3 regions of the Alteromonas sp. AWJ4_199 genome follow, and region 1 is predicted to be linked to each of the others. Evidence: predicted binding sites of a transcription regulator. Region 1 holds the regulator's gene; each other region holds the start of a gene.

Region 1 (4,837 bases):
GGGTATATCTTCTTAACCTATTGGCTAATCGCATAAATGTTACCGGAAACGATATACTTAGCTCACAGGGTGCGGTTGCATTAGTCGGGCCTACTGGTACAGGTAAAACAACCACGGTTGCAAAGTTAGCCGCCCGCTACGCACAGAAATATGGTGCAGAATCGGTGGCTATGATTACTATTGATACGTATAGAATTGCAGCCTATGAGCAACTAGCGACATACGGAAAAATTATTGGCTGTACTGTGCGAAAAGCGCAAACTAGTGAAGAACTTGCAGATTTATTGTTCCAACTTCGTCATAAGCGACTAGTATTGATTGATACAGCAGGTTTTAGTCAGCGTGATAGTCGATTAATTAAGCAAATTAAGCAGTTCGATAATGGCCAAATGCCAAAAGTTAAAAAATATTTGGTAGCGCAAGCCAATACGCAATATCCGGCTTTGCAGAGAATCATTCAAGCGTATGACGATATTGAACTAAGTGGCTGTATTTTCACAAAGTTAGATGAGTGCTACTCTTTAGGAGAGGTACTTAGTGCAGCGGTTGAATACCAACTACCGGTTAGTTATGTCACCGATGGTCAAAAAGTGCCTGAAGACATTAAGATTGCAGAAGCGAAATCTTTAGTTTCCGCTGCTGCAAAGCTTTATAAAAAGTACGGTTTGAATCATACTAGTGGTAACAACGCAATTAAAACAGCATAAGCAGTATGATTGACGATCAAGCGAGTAGCTTAAGAAAAATGAAGCAATCACGGTTAATCAAAGTAATCGCCGTCACCGGTGGTAAAGGTGGCGTCGGTAAAACAAATATTACGCTTAACACTGCTATCGCCATGGCGAAGCAGGGCAAGCGTGTAATGGTTCTTGACGCGGACCTTGGTCTTGCAAACGTAGATGTGATGTTAGGCCTGCGAGTTGAGAAAAACCTATCTCACGTACTCTCTGGCGAGTGCACGTTAGACGAGGTTTTAGTAACCGGCCCCCACGGTATTAAGATTGCTCCCGCCACATCTGGAACCCAGTCAATGGCGGAACTCTCACCCACACAGCACGCTGGCTTGATAAGAGCGTTTAGCGAGCTGCGTTCTCAAATAGACGTATTAATAGTCGACACCGCTGCTGGCATTTCAGATATGGTATTAAGCTTTTCTAAAGCCTCCCAAGATATCATGGTGGTGGTTTGCGATGAGCCAACATCACTAACTGATGCGTATGCGCTGATAAAAATCCTTAACCGTGAGCACGGTGTTTTTCGCTTTAAAGTTGTGGCCAATATGGTTCGCGATGTGCGAGAAGGTCAGGAATTATTTAGCAAATTAAGCAAAGTGACAGGGCGTTTTCTTGATGTTGCACTAGAATTAGTGGCGACGGTGCCATTTGACGAAAATATTCGCAAGGCTGTGCGTAAGCAAACAGCTATTGTTGATGCTTTTCCTGGCTCTCCTGCAGCCGTAGCGATAACCAAGCTAGCAAACAGGGCGCTTACTTGGCCTATTCCAGCGCAGCCTGGAGGTCACTTAGAATTTTTCATTGAACAATTAGTTGCAGAAAAAGCCGTAGGAAGTCAACGTTGAACAGCAAGGCCGCCGCTTATCAACAGCAAACAGATAAATCGCAGTTAGTCGAAAGACATGCGCCTCTGGTTAAGCGAATTGCGCACCATTTGATGGCGCGACTGCCTGCGAGTGTACTTGTTGATGACCTTATCCAATCAGGCATGATTGGCTTGCTAGAGGCCGCACGGAATTTTGACGGTTCTAAAGGCGCAAGCTTTGAAACATTTGCAGGTATTCGCATCCGCGGTGCCATGCTTGACGAAATACGCAAAGGTGATTGGACGCCACGTTCTGTTCACCGCAATGGTCGCGCGATTACTGAGGCGATATCTCAGGTAGAAAGTGAAACTGGGCGTGACGCAAGAGATTCTGATATTGCTGACAAGCTAAATGTAAGCTTGCAGGATTATCATCAGATGCTTAATGAAGTCAATGCTGGAAAGTTGGTGGGCATTGAAGATTTGGGGGTGTCGGAGGATGTGATCACTACAGAGCAAACTAGAGGTAGTGATGCACCGCTGGAAGATTTGATGCAAGGGGCTTTTCAAAAAGCGTTGGCCCATGCAATCACGACATTACCCGAGCGAGAAGCGATTGTTCTTTCACTTTATTATGATGAAGAACTAAACTTAAGAGAAATAGGCGAGGTTCTTGACGTAAGTGAGTCGAGAGTCAGTCAAATTCACAGTCAAGCCATGTTAAAACTCAAATCACGAATGAAGTCGTGGCAAGCTGACGAAGAATAGAGATTAATAACAATTAACCCCTCAGTGGAGGCTATTTTGGATAAAAGCATGAAAATTCTCGTGGTCGATGACTTTTCAACCATGAGACGCATCATCAAAAACCTACTCAAAGATTTGGGTTTTGCCAACATTCAGGAAGCGGATGACGGAAGCACTGCATTGCCAATGTTACAACAAGGCGATTTCGATTTCGTAGTTACTGACTGGAACATGCCTGGCATGCAGGGCATCGATTTACTACGCGCGATAAGAGCAGATGATAAGCTTAAGCACTTGCCTGTGCTTATGGTTACCGCTGAAGCGAAGAAAGAGCAAATTGTTGCCGCCGCGCAAGCGGGTGTTAATGGCTACGTCGTTAAACCTTTCACAGCAGCAACGTTAAAAGAAAAATTAGATAAAATATTCGAACGTTTAGGTTGATCCAGACGCTCAACAGATAAATGAGGTTTACTGGATGTCAATGAATGTAAACGTTCCAATATCGTTGGAAGAAGCAAAGCAACTTGTCACTTATCTTGAAGAGGGTGACAAGACCTCTGCTAATGCACTACTTGAAGCAGTCTCAATGAAAGAAAATGTTGAGTTGTTTGCTGAGGTAGGAAAGTTAACGCGTCAACTTCACGACGCATTGAACAACTTCCAAATAGACGATCGCATCAAAAATTTAGCTACAGACGATATTCCCGATGCACAGTCCCGCCTTACCTACGTAATTGAAGAAACTGAAAAAGCTGCTAATACTACTATGGACGCCGTTGAGGCGAGCATGCCGATAGCTGAATTGCTTTCGGAGCGAATCGAGAAGGTAATGCCAGAGTGGAAAAAGCTGATGAACCGCCAAATCGAGTTGGGTGAGTTTAAGGTTTTATGTGCAGACTTAGACGAATTGTTGGAAGACGGTTCGAATCAGTCAGCTAAACTTACACAGTTACTTACTGAAGTTTTGATGGCACAAGGTTATCAAGATTTAACTGGGCAAGTTATTCGTCGCGTAATTGACCTGGTTAAAGAGGTAGAAGAAAGCCTTGTAAACATGTTGACCATGTTTGGTGAGCGTGACGGTGCAGAACAAACTAAATCATCTAGCGTTAAGGCCGATAAGGTTGATGGTGTAGAGGCAGAAGGCCCAATTATTGATGCCGAAAAACGAGATGACGTCGTTTCAGGCCAAGATGATGTTGATGATCTTTTGTCTAGCTTAGGTTTTTAGGGGAGCGGGTGCATGTCGTTTGATGTTGACGAGGAAATATTACAGGACTTTCTAGTTGAGGCTGGAGAGATACTTGAACAATTACAAGAACAGCTCGTTGATCTTGAGAACAATCCTGAAGATGCGGATTTGCTAAACGCAATTTTTCGCGGTTATCACACGGTAAAAGGTGGTGCTGGTTTCCTTTCTCTTACTGAGTTAGTTGAAATTTGTCACGGTGCTGAAAACGTTTTTGACGTCATGCGCAATGGCCAAAGAACGCTAACGCCTGAGTTAATGGATATCATTTTGCAAGCCACTGATGTGGTGGTTGAAATGTTTGAGCGAGTGAAAGCTCAAGAGCCACTAGAGCCGGCGGATGCACATCTTGTCGACCTGTTACACAAACTCAGTCGCCCAGAATCTCCAGATGAAAACATTTTCGACAATGCAAGTGCACCCGAGCAAGAAGTTGTCGCGGCTGAGCCCGAGGTTGTTGCAGAAGAGCCCGAGCTAACTATAGATGAACCTGTGCCTGCTGCGTCAGATAGCAGTGAAAGTAGCGGCGGTATAGAAGAAATTACCGAAGACGAATTTGAGGCTCTTCTCGATGAGCTTCATGGAGGTGGTGCTCCAGGACAAGCTTCATCAACCAATACAGAACCCGCCAAACCGGAGCCTGAGCAAACGTCAGCACCAGCGGCGAGCACTGACAGTGATGACATTACTGATGAAGAGTTCGAGGCACTGTTAGATGACCTGCACGGAAAAGGTCAGTTTGGTGGGGACGAAAAAAGCGCACCCGAGGCTGCACAAGCGTCAACTCCGCCAAGCAGTGCAGGTGATGAAGAAATCACAGACGATGAATTTGAAGCGCTACTCGATCAGCTTCATGGCTCCGGTCAAGGGCCTACTAAACAAGGACCTGGTGCAACGGCACCTGAACCTCCTGTAGATAAAGCGGCCACCGAAGCTGTTCAAAAAGCAAAACAATCAGCGCCTAGTGCAGCGGCAGCGCCTAAGGCGAACCCAGCACCGAGTGCAGCAAAAACGAGCAAAGCAGCTGCGCCAAAAACGGCTGCCAAGAAAGATGATAAGAAAGGCGCTCCTGCTCCACCGCCTGCCGAGACGACGGTACGTGTAGATACCAAACGCTTAGATCAGATTATGAACATGGTCGGCGAGCTAGTTCTGGTTAGAAACAGACTGATAAGCTTGGGTATCAACAGCAACGACGAAAGCATGTCGAAAGCCATTGCTAATCTAGATGTAGTGACGGGTGACTTGCAAGGTGCGGTAATGAAAACCCGCATGCAGCCCATTAAGAAAGTTTTCGGGCGT
Region 2 (4,837 bases), on a different contig from region 1:
TTTGCTTACAGGCCCTAATAACTTAACTCCATCATTGCTGATAATTAAGTGAAAATTTGGATCTGGTAAGTTTTGTTGAGTATGAGTTCTTTGTTCCTCTAAATTCCAATCAACAAACCAAAATTGTTCAATAAAACCATTAAATAGAACACTTGGAAAATATCTACGTAAGTGATAGTTCTCTTCACTAACCTGACGGTGTAACACCCCTTTTATTTCTTCATTATTTATTTTCAAATGTGATCAATCTTTTGTTTATTGTCGCGTTTTTACTATATCAATCAACTAATAGCGTAGTAACATTTTTGTTGTTAGGTTGATTAAAAGGAAAAAACTATGGAGTTAAAAGGTACATTTCTAATTACAAAGTGGCAAGAGACCGTTGAACAACAATTTGAAAAGGGTCAGAAATTTAGCACTGCATTAGTACAACAAGCTTACTCAGGCGATATTAATGGTAATAGCGAAGTAAGATATAAACTTTACTACAGTGAAAATGGTGATGCTCTATTCAATGGATTTGAAACCATTACGTGTGATAAAAACGATGAACAAGTTGTACTCACATTAAAGCATGATGGAAAATTTGAGAGTGGAATTGCATCAAGCAAATTTACAATAGTTGATAGTAGCCATGAATGTAGCCTAATAGGTAAAAGTGGCAGCTTCAGCTCCATAGAAGGAGGGAAAGCTATCTACCAAATTTCATAAACTTTTACAAAGCGGACAATACTATTACGTCCGCTTCACGCTCAAAGCAGCCATCCAAAAACTAAGACATATCAACCTAATTTTTGCCCCCCCATACCAGCGCAAAACTTAAACATAAAAAAACGGGTGCTTTACACAGCACCCGTTTTAACGATTTCTTTTTGCGTAGCTATAAGCTTTTTAGACACACTCAATAGAGCATACACAAAACCTAGCGATGGTATGGTTTACTAAGTAAAACTTAGTACTCCCACCATCCTTCTTGCCACCACGCTAAAAACTCTTCAAAGTCGATGTAGCCATCGTCGTTGCTATCGATAAGCTTAAAGCCCTCTTGTACGTGGCTAGCTTTAGTCTTTGGTGAAATTACGGTTAGAAGCTCGATGAACTCTGGCAAATCGATTTGGCCATTGCCATCACGATCGAAAAAGCTGAAGTCCTTTCTAATTTCTTCAATTTTAGATTCTGAAAGTTGAGTGCTCACTCGCATTCCTTATTTCAACTGCAATAAACACGAGTGTAACGCCCTTCTTTCTGACTGTCTACGCCTGATTTTCTTTTGCTTTAAGTGCGCGTAAACGTTGAGCTTCTGCTTTTTCCTTACGCTTTTGTTCCATAGTCAAACGCGCTTCGGTACCTACGTGCTCTTGTTGTCGCTCTTTCGCTAGCTGAACTTGCTTTTCACGTTCTCTAAAGCGGGCAATTTGATCGTCGGTATGTGTGCCATGGCAATGAGGGCAGCTTACGCCAGGCTCATATTTATCGCTTTGTTTGTCTTCTTCGGTAATAGGAAGTCGACACGCGTAGCACTGTTCGTAATGACTCTTTTCAAGGTCGTGGTTTACCGCAACGCGATTATCAAATACAAAGCAGTCGCCTTCCCACATAGACTCTTCCTTTGGCACATCTTCAAGATACTGTAAAATTCCGCCTTCTAGGTGATAAACCTCTTCAAACCCCTGCTCTTTCAAATAGGCTGTCGACTTTTCACAGCGAATGCCGCCGGTACAGAACATGGCAACTTTTTTATTTTTTGACGGGTCGAGTTCTTTTTCTACGTATTCTGGGAATTCGCGGAACGTGTCGGTTTTAGGGTCGATGGCGTTCTTGAAAGTGCCAATTTCTATTTCGTAACCGTTTCGGGTGTCAATTACGGTTACATCTGGGTCGCTTATTAGTGCATTCCAGTCTTTAGGCTTAACGTATGTACCCACAGTTTGGCGAGGGTCGATACCTTCAACGCCCATGGTCACGATTTCTTTTTTAAGTTTTACCTTAGTGCGATAGAACGGCTGTTCGTCGTGAAGTGATTCTTTGTAAGAGATAGGATTGATACGTTCATCACTATTCAGATAAGCGAGCAATGCGTCGATACCTTCTCGGGTACCTGAAACAGTACCGTTAATGCCTTCGTGAGCGAGTAGAAGCGTACCTTTAATACCATTTGCTTCCATAGTTTCTAGAAGCGGCTGGCGGATTTCTTTAAAGTTTTCAAGCGCAACAAATTTATACATTGCGCATACAATATATTTAGACATATTTTAACCTTTGCTGATTGGAGCGTAAGACCAGTGCAAAAATGCGGCGCGGAATATACCAAAACTGAGCGTTAAAAACTAGGCGATATTTTCAAATGAAGAAAAGTCTGGCGTTGTAGCTTGGTGCTTATCTTGCCCATATTTCCCGTCATCATCGTCGCCTTGTGAAGAGATAATATCGTAAAGTAACGTATTATCTTCTTTTATGGCTTTGGCATGTTGCCGTTTTAATCGCTTCTGCGTTGCTAGACTGCAGTTGTTTACAACATCATCCGGAATGCGTTTTGCGTCATCAGTTTGAGCTAACGGCGCTGGCTTCATACTCAGATAAAGGCGTGCACTTTCATAGTCAATAGCGACTAAATTTGAGTGCACTTGCATGTCTGTCCACTCAATTTCACTGACGGACAACGACGGACGCCTGTAGTGATTTAATGCGGCAAGCTGCGCTTCTTTATTTTTTGAAGTGTTAGAGTCTGACGTGGCCGATTCAATTTCGAACGGTTCAGCTACGCTATGCTGCTGCATAGCAAGGTATAACGAAAATAATGCCCCCTGCGATGACGCACGAGCAAGTACACCACTTCGCTCCCAGTAAATACTGGGGTCTAGTGTTGTTTGTTCACTTGCTGAGGCAAAATCTGGTGACATTCGTACACAGTGCTGTTTATGTATACGTATGTTGTCGGCAAGATAATGTTTTTCTTAAGCTTATTTTCTAAAGTTAGATATACTTTCAAATAATGATAGAGCGTTTATTCACGGATTCGAAATGCAATTTAGCAACAAACAAGTATTGATTGTTGAGGACCAACGTCCTTTCCTTCTTCTTTTGAAAGGACTAATGCATTCTATGGGGGCGTCTGATGTTGTCACTAAGCCTTCGGCTGAACAGGCAGTATCGCTGTGTAAAAAACATAAATTTGATATTGTCATCTGTGACTTACATTTGGGGGCTGATACTAAAAATGGCTATGAACTGATAGAAGAGTTGCGCACGCGAAGGCTTATTAACCCCACCTCAGTATTTATTCTTATCAGTGCTGATAGTGCTCGACCGGTAGTGCTTGGCAGTATTGAACGTCGGCCAGACGATTTTCTAATAAAGCCCTTCTCACAAGTACAATTAAAATCTCGTATTGTTCGTGCATGGCAAAAACGACAATTTCTTCAACAAGCGTTCAACCTAATAGAGCAAGGTGAATACAATAGCGCCATAGATCACATTGAGACACTGTTAGAAAACCCTCAGCACTACAAAGGACACTGCGAACAACTGCTAGTTGAACTCTATTGGCGCATCTCTCAACCTCAAAAAGCTTTAGATGTACTAAAAGAGTATATTGAAGGTAGACCTGTACTATGGGCACAGGTAGCGATAGGTAGAACCTATTTGCTGTTAAATGAATACGAAAAAGCGATATCCATTGCTAAGAAAACGTTAAAACGCAACCGATTCAATGCTGATGCTCATGATATTCTTGCGCAAGCGCACCATGCCTTGGAAGCTGGTGAAAAGGCCCTAGATTCAATTAAAGAGGCTATTAAACTATCGCCCTTCTCTTTACCTCGCCACTTTAAGGCTTGTGAAATTGGCCGGGAAAATAACGATTTAGTGCTAGCGGCCAACTCTAGCCAAGCAATTTGGAACCTATCAAAACGCACTGTGCATAAAGCAAGCTTACATTGGTGCACAATGATTCGCAGCTTACTTGATGTTGCTGAGTCATCTGATGACAAAAGCCAGCGCAATAAGTATCAGCAAGAAGCGTTACTCACATTGCAGCGAGGAAAATTCGATGAGCACCTGTATAAAATCGACAGGGATTTCGACGTAGATATTTTTGGCAATATTGTAAATGCAAGGATAAGCGCGATTGATGGGAAGCTTATTGACGCGAAGCGTCATCTTGACCAGTCGCAAACGCAACTTGATGATAAATACTCAGAGGTACCCACTGTATTTATTCCAGATAGCATAAACGTTATGTACAAACTCGGTGAATTTGACGACGCGTTAGCGCTCAACGCCATTCTTAGCGCTAGAAATGATGAACTCGACCAGAACAGTTCAAAGATGCTGGAGGTCCAGGCACTCAGCGCGCAAAAAAGCCTTGCGAGCTATCAGCAGTTTAATCGTGAGGGTATTCAACACTATCAGCAGCAAGACTATGAACGCGCCAAAGCCTCATTTGCTCTCGCTCAAGGTTTTGCACCGGTAAATACAGGCGTAGCGCTCAACTTGCTGCAATGTCTACTTCAAATAGCTATTCAAGAAGATAAGGCCGAAGTAAAGTTAATAAACGAGTGTAAACGACTGTTTAAGCTAATTGATGACATGCCACTAAAAGCGGCCTACAAAGAAAAATACGATAACATTCGAGATGAACTATCTAAATTTATAGGATTTTAGCTTTAGCTTATTTTAATCGGTTAACAGCGAGATAGTCTTCGCCGTCACTCACCGGCGTCAATCCTGATTTGGGACAATCCCGCCAACATTAAATCTTCACCTTCAATTACCACGCGCAATTGTACTGTATATTTATACATGCTATAACACTTTCACTCTCAGCCTAGTTTACAAA
Region 3 (4,837 bases), on a different contig from region 1:
ACAGCCGTAGTAAGGATTTTCGCACGGAACTTACCCACCCTTGATGAGTGGGAAAATAAGTTTAAGTGGCTAACCATGCCCATCAATAAGATTCAGCATTTTGCGCGTCGAAATACAAAAGACCAAGCTAAAAAGAACATTGAAGCGCATTATGATTTGGGCAATAAGCTTTATACCCGCTTTCTCGACCCAACAATGATGTACTCATCAGCGATTTACCCAGATGCAAATGCAACACTAAACGACGCGCAGAATTACAAACTAAAAGCTATTTGTGACAAATTACAACTGTCTGAAGCAGACCACCTTTTAGAAATAGGCACTGGCTGGGGCGGCCTTGCAGTTTATGCTGCGAAACATTATGGCTGCAGTGTCACCACCACTACTATTTCAGAAGAGCAGCACGCATGGGCGAAAGATTGGATTGAACGGGAAGGACTAGAAAGTAAAATTACCTTACTTAAAAAAGATTATCGCTTGCTTGAGGGTAAATACGACAAGCTGGTTTCCATCGAAATGATTGAGGCGGTTGGTAAAGAGTATTTAGGTAACTTTTTCGAAAAATGTGCTTCTCTTTTAAAAGACGACGGTCTTATGTTACTTCAGTCAATAACCATTGACGATAGACGTTATGACAGCTACTCAAACAGCGTAGACTTCATACAAAAATACATTTTCCCGGGTGGTTTTTTACCATCGCAATACCAGTTAAATGCACACCTTAAAAAGTACACGAATATGATGATCCGTGACTTACACGACATTGGTGTGGACTATGCAAAAACGCTAAACCATTGGTATGAAGCGTTTATTTCGGCTAAAGATGAATTATTAAATGATGGTTACGACGAGCGCTTTATGCGTATGTGGACCTACTACCTGAAATACTGCGAAGGTGGTTTTTTAGAAAGAACCATTAGCACTGTACAACTTGTTATATCAAAACCTCAGTACAGAGAGGAACTAGCTAGAGTTTGATTGTCGTTGCTGGGTGGGTAATTATATATGCGGATTGGTATGAGTACCCAGCAAGCAATTTTAAACCAAAAAGCGGTGCCATATGGCACCGCTTTTTAGTGGATATTGTAATTCGAAAGAGTACCGCTTAATCGTCTACCACTGATATAGGTTTGGATATCATTGGTTTACCTTGGTTAATATTGATTTCTACTCGGCGATTCTTAGCTCTATCACTCGCGGTCGTGGCATTCTCAACGATAGGATTAGTATCAGCTTTACCTACAACAGACATGCGACTTTCATCAAACCCAGGCGCTGTCCGCATAGCTTCGGCCACCGCTACTGCCCGTTGTGATGATAAATCCCAGTTTGAGCGATAGAGCTCATTGGCAATATGCTGTCCGTCACTATGGCCCGAAATCTCGATTTCTCCAGGCACATCCGCTAACAATGAACCAATTTTTCTTAATACGGGCTGAAATTGTGGCTGCAAGAAAGCAGAGCCGGCGGAAAACGAGCCATTTTCTCTAATTCGAATGGTAAGCTGCTGTCCCAGCGACTCCATTTCTACAGACCCATCTAAAATTTGCTTTTCTAATTGTTGGGCCACTTTTTTCATCAACTCAGCCATTTGAGATTGGTCAGTGCTTTGCTCAGCGGATGAAGATGACTCAGTAGCCGTTTGTTGAGACTGACCGCCCCGTTGTTCGCCACGCTGTTTTTGCCTGCCGCCGGCAGAGTCCTCATTTCCCGCTTGAAATTCTAGCATTTGCTGAGTCATTTCGTTGGTTTGCTGCTGAATAGATTCAATTGGCGTGGGATCAGGCTTACCAGGTCGAAACTCCATAGCAATAACACTGGTCCCTTTAGGAATATCTTTTACTTCAATTTTGTTTTGCACACCGAATGCAAACTTCATTGAGCCCGCTATTTGCTTAAATTTCAGTACGTCCATTTCGGAGAATGAAAGCAGAAGTACAAAAAAGCACATAAGCAGTGACATTAAGTCTGCGAAGGTTCCCATCCAAGCTGGAAGCCCCTCGGGGGGGCATTTTGGGCATTCTTCTTCGGCCATTACTCTTCCTCTGCGCTTCCACGCTTACTTGCAGCAAGGTAGTTTTTCAGTACGCCTTCAATAACTCGAGGGTTTTGACCGTCAGCGATACCGACAATACCGTCAAGAACAAGGCTTTGATTGAGCTTTTCTTCCCCTGCTCGTACAGAAAGTTTGAATGCTATTGGCAAACAGATAACGTTGGCGAAAAAAGCGCCATACAGCGTGGTGAGTAGTGCTACCGCCATTGCCGGGCCGATAGCTTTCGGGTCATCCATGTTTGACAGCATGGCAACCAAACCAATCAAGGTACCGATCATCCCCATGGCAGGTGCAATATCGCCCATACCTTTAAAAAACGAGGCGCCAAAATCATGTCGTTCTGACGTCATAGAAATATCTTTAGCAAGTGTCTCTCTGACCACCTCAATATCGTGGCCATCAACCAACATGTCGACGCCTTTCTGCATAAACTCGTTAGAGATTTCCGCTTCCTCTAAAGCCAAAAAGCCGCCTTTTCGCGCGGCATCCGCCATCTCTACAATTTTCTCAATAAGCTCTTCTGGCGATTCAATTTTAAACATGAAGGCTTTGCCAGCAATCTTACCCGCACCGAAGAACTGACCTAAAGTAAATTGTGACAAGACAACAAACAAAGTCCCACCAAACACGATTAAAATCGATTGGACGTCGATGAACATGCTTAAGCTGCCGCCTAGAATCATAGCCATAACTATGAAACCAATGGCGCCCAACATACCTATGACGGTTGCTAAATCCACTCACTCTTCCCCATTTATGCGCAGTCAGTGCTGTTGATGTACAAATATTCTATCGGCAACGGATAAAAATACTAAAACGACATTATTGAAAAATATCATATTTATTTGTTTTTTATTAACTGTGACTTTAAAAAACGTTGTTCAAAGGTTTTGTTTATCGACCATGCTTATAGCGTTCGCTTACCTGTCAGAACACGCATACACCACTTTATTTAGAGTAATGTAGCCACTTATTTCGAATATAGCACAATATCTTCATATTCAACGTGGTCAACTGCATGAAAAAAAAGCTATATTACTTTGATATAGGCGATATACGGACAAACCATTTGACCCTTGTGCGGCCCTCAGTTAATGTGCGCGGTACACGTATTTTGGCTAATGTATTGAGTGTTTTTATGACGACAGAAAAAGCATCAGCGTCTTTTGAAGAAACTTTAACAGAACTAGAAGCTATCGTTAACGAAATGGAAAACGGTGATCTGCCTCTTAATAAAGCACTGGAAAAATTTGAACGAGGCATAGCGTTATCTCGTCAAGGCCAGCAATCACTTGAAAACGCCGAGCAAAAAGTAAAAATATTGCTTAGTGAACAAGGCGAAGAAACGCTTCAGACTCTTCCTGAAAGTGAACAGCCGTAAAACGTTCATTTTTAACTTACAGGCGACCTATGAATTTTTCTGCTTTGCATCAGCAAGTGAAACAGCAAACTGATGCATCCCTTCTTACCTTAATTGATGATTTACCCGATTACGCACCGCGCCTTAAAGATGCAATGCGTCACGCATTGCTTGCAGGTGGCAAGCGCATGCGCCCTCTACTAGTGCAGGTTGTAGGAAACACGTTAGACGTGCCCAAAAAAGATCAGATGGCTATAAGCATGGCTATTGAGTGCGTGCACGCCTACTCGTTAGTTCATGATGATTTACCAGCCATGGACGATGATGATTTACGTCGCGGAATGCCAACGTGTCATATTGCCTTTGATGAAGCTACGGCTATTTTAGCGGGAGATGCCCTGCAGTCTCTTGCATTTACTGTACTAGCTGATGCTCCTTTAAGCGTATTTGCCGAAACCAAACGCGGGCAGCTTTTGTCTGTACTGGCTAAAAGTGCCGGCTACGTAGGCATGTGTGGTGGTCAGGCTATCGACTTAGCCAGTACGGGTGAAACCATCTCATTAGAAGAATTAAAGCAGCTCCATAGACTCAAAACCGGAGCTTTGCTTAAGGCCTGTGTTGAAATGATTGCTATTGTCAGTGAAGGCTTACTGCCAGAAACTAAAACTGACTTGATGGCCTATGCCGCGGATATTGGACTGGCTTTCCAAGTTCAAGACGATATCTTAGACGTTGAGGGTAGCAGCGAGAAGTTAGGAAAACCCGCAGGGTCTGACGAAGCATTGGGGAAAAACACCTTTCCCGCCAAGCTTGGTATAGCTGGCGCTAAGCAAGAATTAGAAATGCTTCACGATAATGCACTTCAAGCATTGGCGCGTTTACCCTACAATACAGACAGTTTAATTGCGTTTAGCGAGCTTTTGGTAAAACGCGACCATTAGCCACGCGCCATGTTGAAAAAGATAATAAGTACATGAGTTTAGATCTCCAACATTACCCAACGCTTGCGCTTGCGCAAACACCTGAAAAATTGAGGCAGCTGCCTCAAGAAAAATTACGCGAGCTTGCCGATGAATTACGTGAGTACTTACTTAATAGCGTAAGCCAAACCAGTGGCCACTTTGCCTCGGGTTTAGGCACGGTAGAGTTAACTGTGGCACTGCACTATGTGTACAACACGCCGTTCGACCGTTTGCTGTGGGACGTAGGCCATCAAGCCTATCCTCATAAAATCCTTACCGGTCGCGCAGAGCGCATGAGCACCATTCGCCAAAAGAATGGTCTGCACCCTTTCCCATGGCCGCCTGAGAGCGACTACGACACCTTTGCTGTTGGGCACTCATCCACGTCGATAAGTGCGGCGCTGGGAATGGCCGTAGCGGCAGAAAAAGAAGGTAAAGACCGTAAAGTAGTGGCCGTTA

The links. The regulator FliA, encoded in region 1, starts transcription of late flagellar genes. The targets are predictions, from matches to a motif close to CTAAAGNTNNNNNNNNNNNNGCCGATA.
Region 2: the regulator FliA is predicted to act here: its motif matches at 2,933-2,959, upstream of ACXAER_RS00535 (VC2046/SO_2500 family protein).
Region 3: the regulator FliA is predicted to act here: its motif matches at 2,847-2,873, upstream of pomA (flagellar motor protein PomA).

Annotation. Positions count from the first base shown of each region.
Region 1 covers NZ_JBSWUR010000003.1:192,211-197,047, reverse strand. Annotated here, with positions in the region: gene flhF (flagellar biosynthesis protein FlhF) at 1-707, shown strand, start outside; gene ACXAER_RS17955 (MinD/ParA family protein) at 713-1,579, shown strand; gene ACXAER_RS17950 (RNA polymerase sigma factor FliA) at 1,576-2,307, shown strand; gene cheY (chemotaxis response regulator CheY) at 2,344-2,727, shown strand; gene ACXAER_RS17940 (protein phosphatase CheZ) at 2,762-3,517, shown strand; gene ACXAER_RS17935 (chemotaxis protein CheA) at 3,530-4,837, shown strand, end outside.
Region 2 covers NZ_JBSWUR010000001.1:122,769-127,605, reverse strand. Annotated here, with positions in the region: gene ACXAER_RS00555 (helix-turn-helix domain-containing protein) at 1-237, opposite strand, end outside; gene ACXAER_RS00550 (DUF3224 domain-containing protein) at 337-711, shown strand; gene ACXAER_RS00545 (EF-hand domain-containing protein) at 953-1,201, opposite strand; gene trhO (oxygen-dependent tRNA uridine(34) hydroxylase TrhO) at 1,254-2,249, opposite strand; gene ACXAER_RS00535 (VC2046/SO_2500 family protein) at 2,328-2,900, opposite strand; gene ACXAER_RS00530 (response regulator) at 3,022-4,662, shown strand.
Region 3 covers NZ_JBSWUR010000001.1:800,689-805,525, forward strand. Annotated here, with positions in the region: gene ACXAER_RS03515 (class I SAM-dependent methyltransferase) at 1-978, shown strand, start outside; gene ACXAER_RS03520 (flagellar motor protein MotB) at 1,106-2,035, opposite strand; gene pomA (flagellar motor protein PomA) at 2,035-2,796, opposite strand; gene ACXAER_RS03530 (exodeoxyribonuclease VII small subunit) at 3,195-3,437, shown strand; gene ACXAER_RS03535 (farnesyl diphosphate synthase) at 3,467-4,357, shown strand; gene dxs (1-deoxy-D-xylulose-5-phosphate synthase) at 4,390-4,837, shown strand, end outside.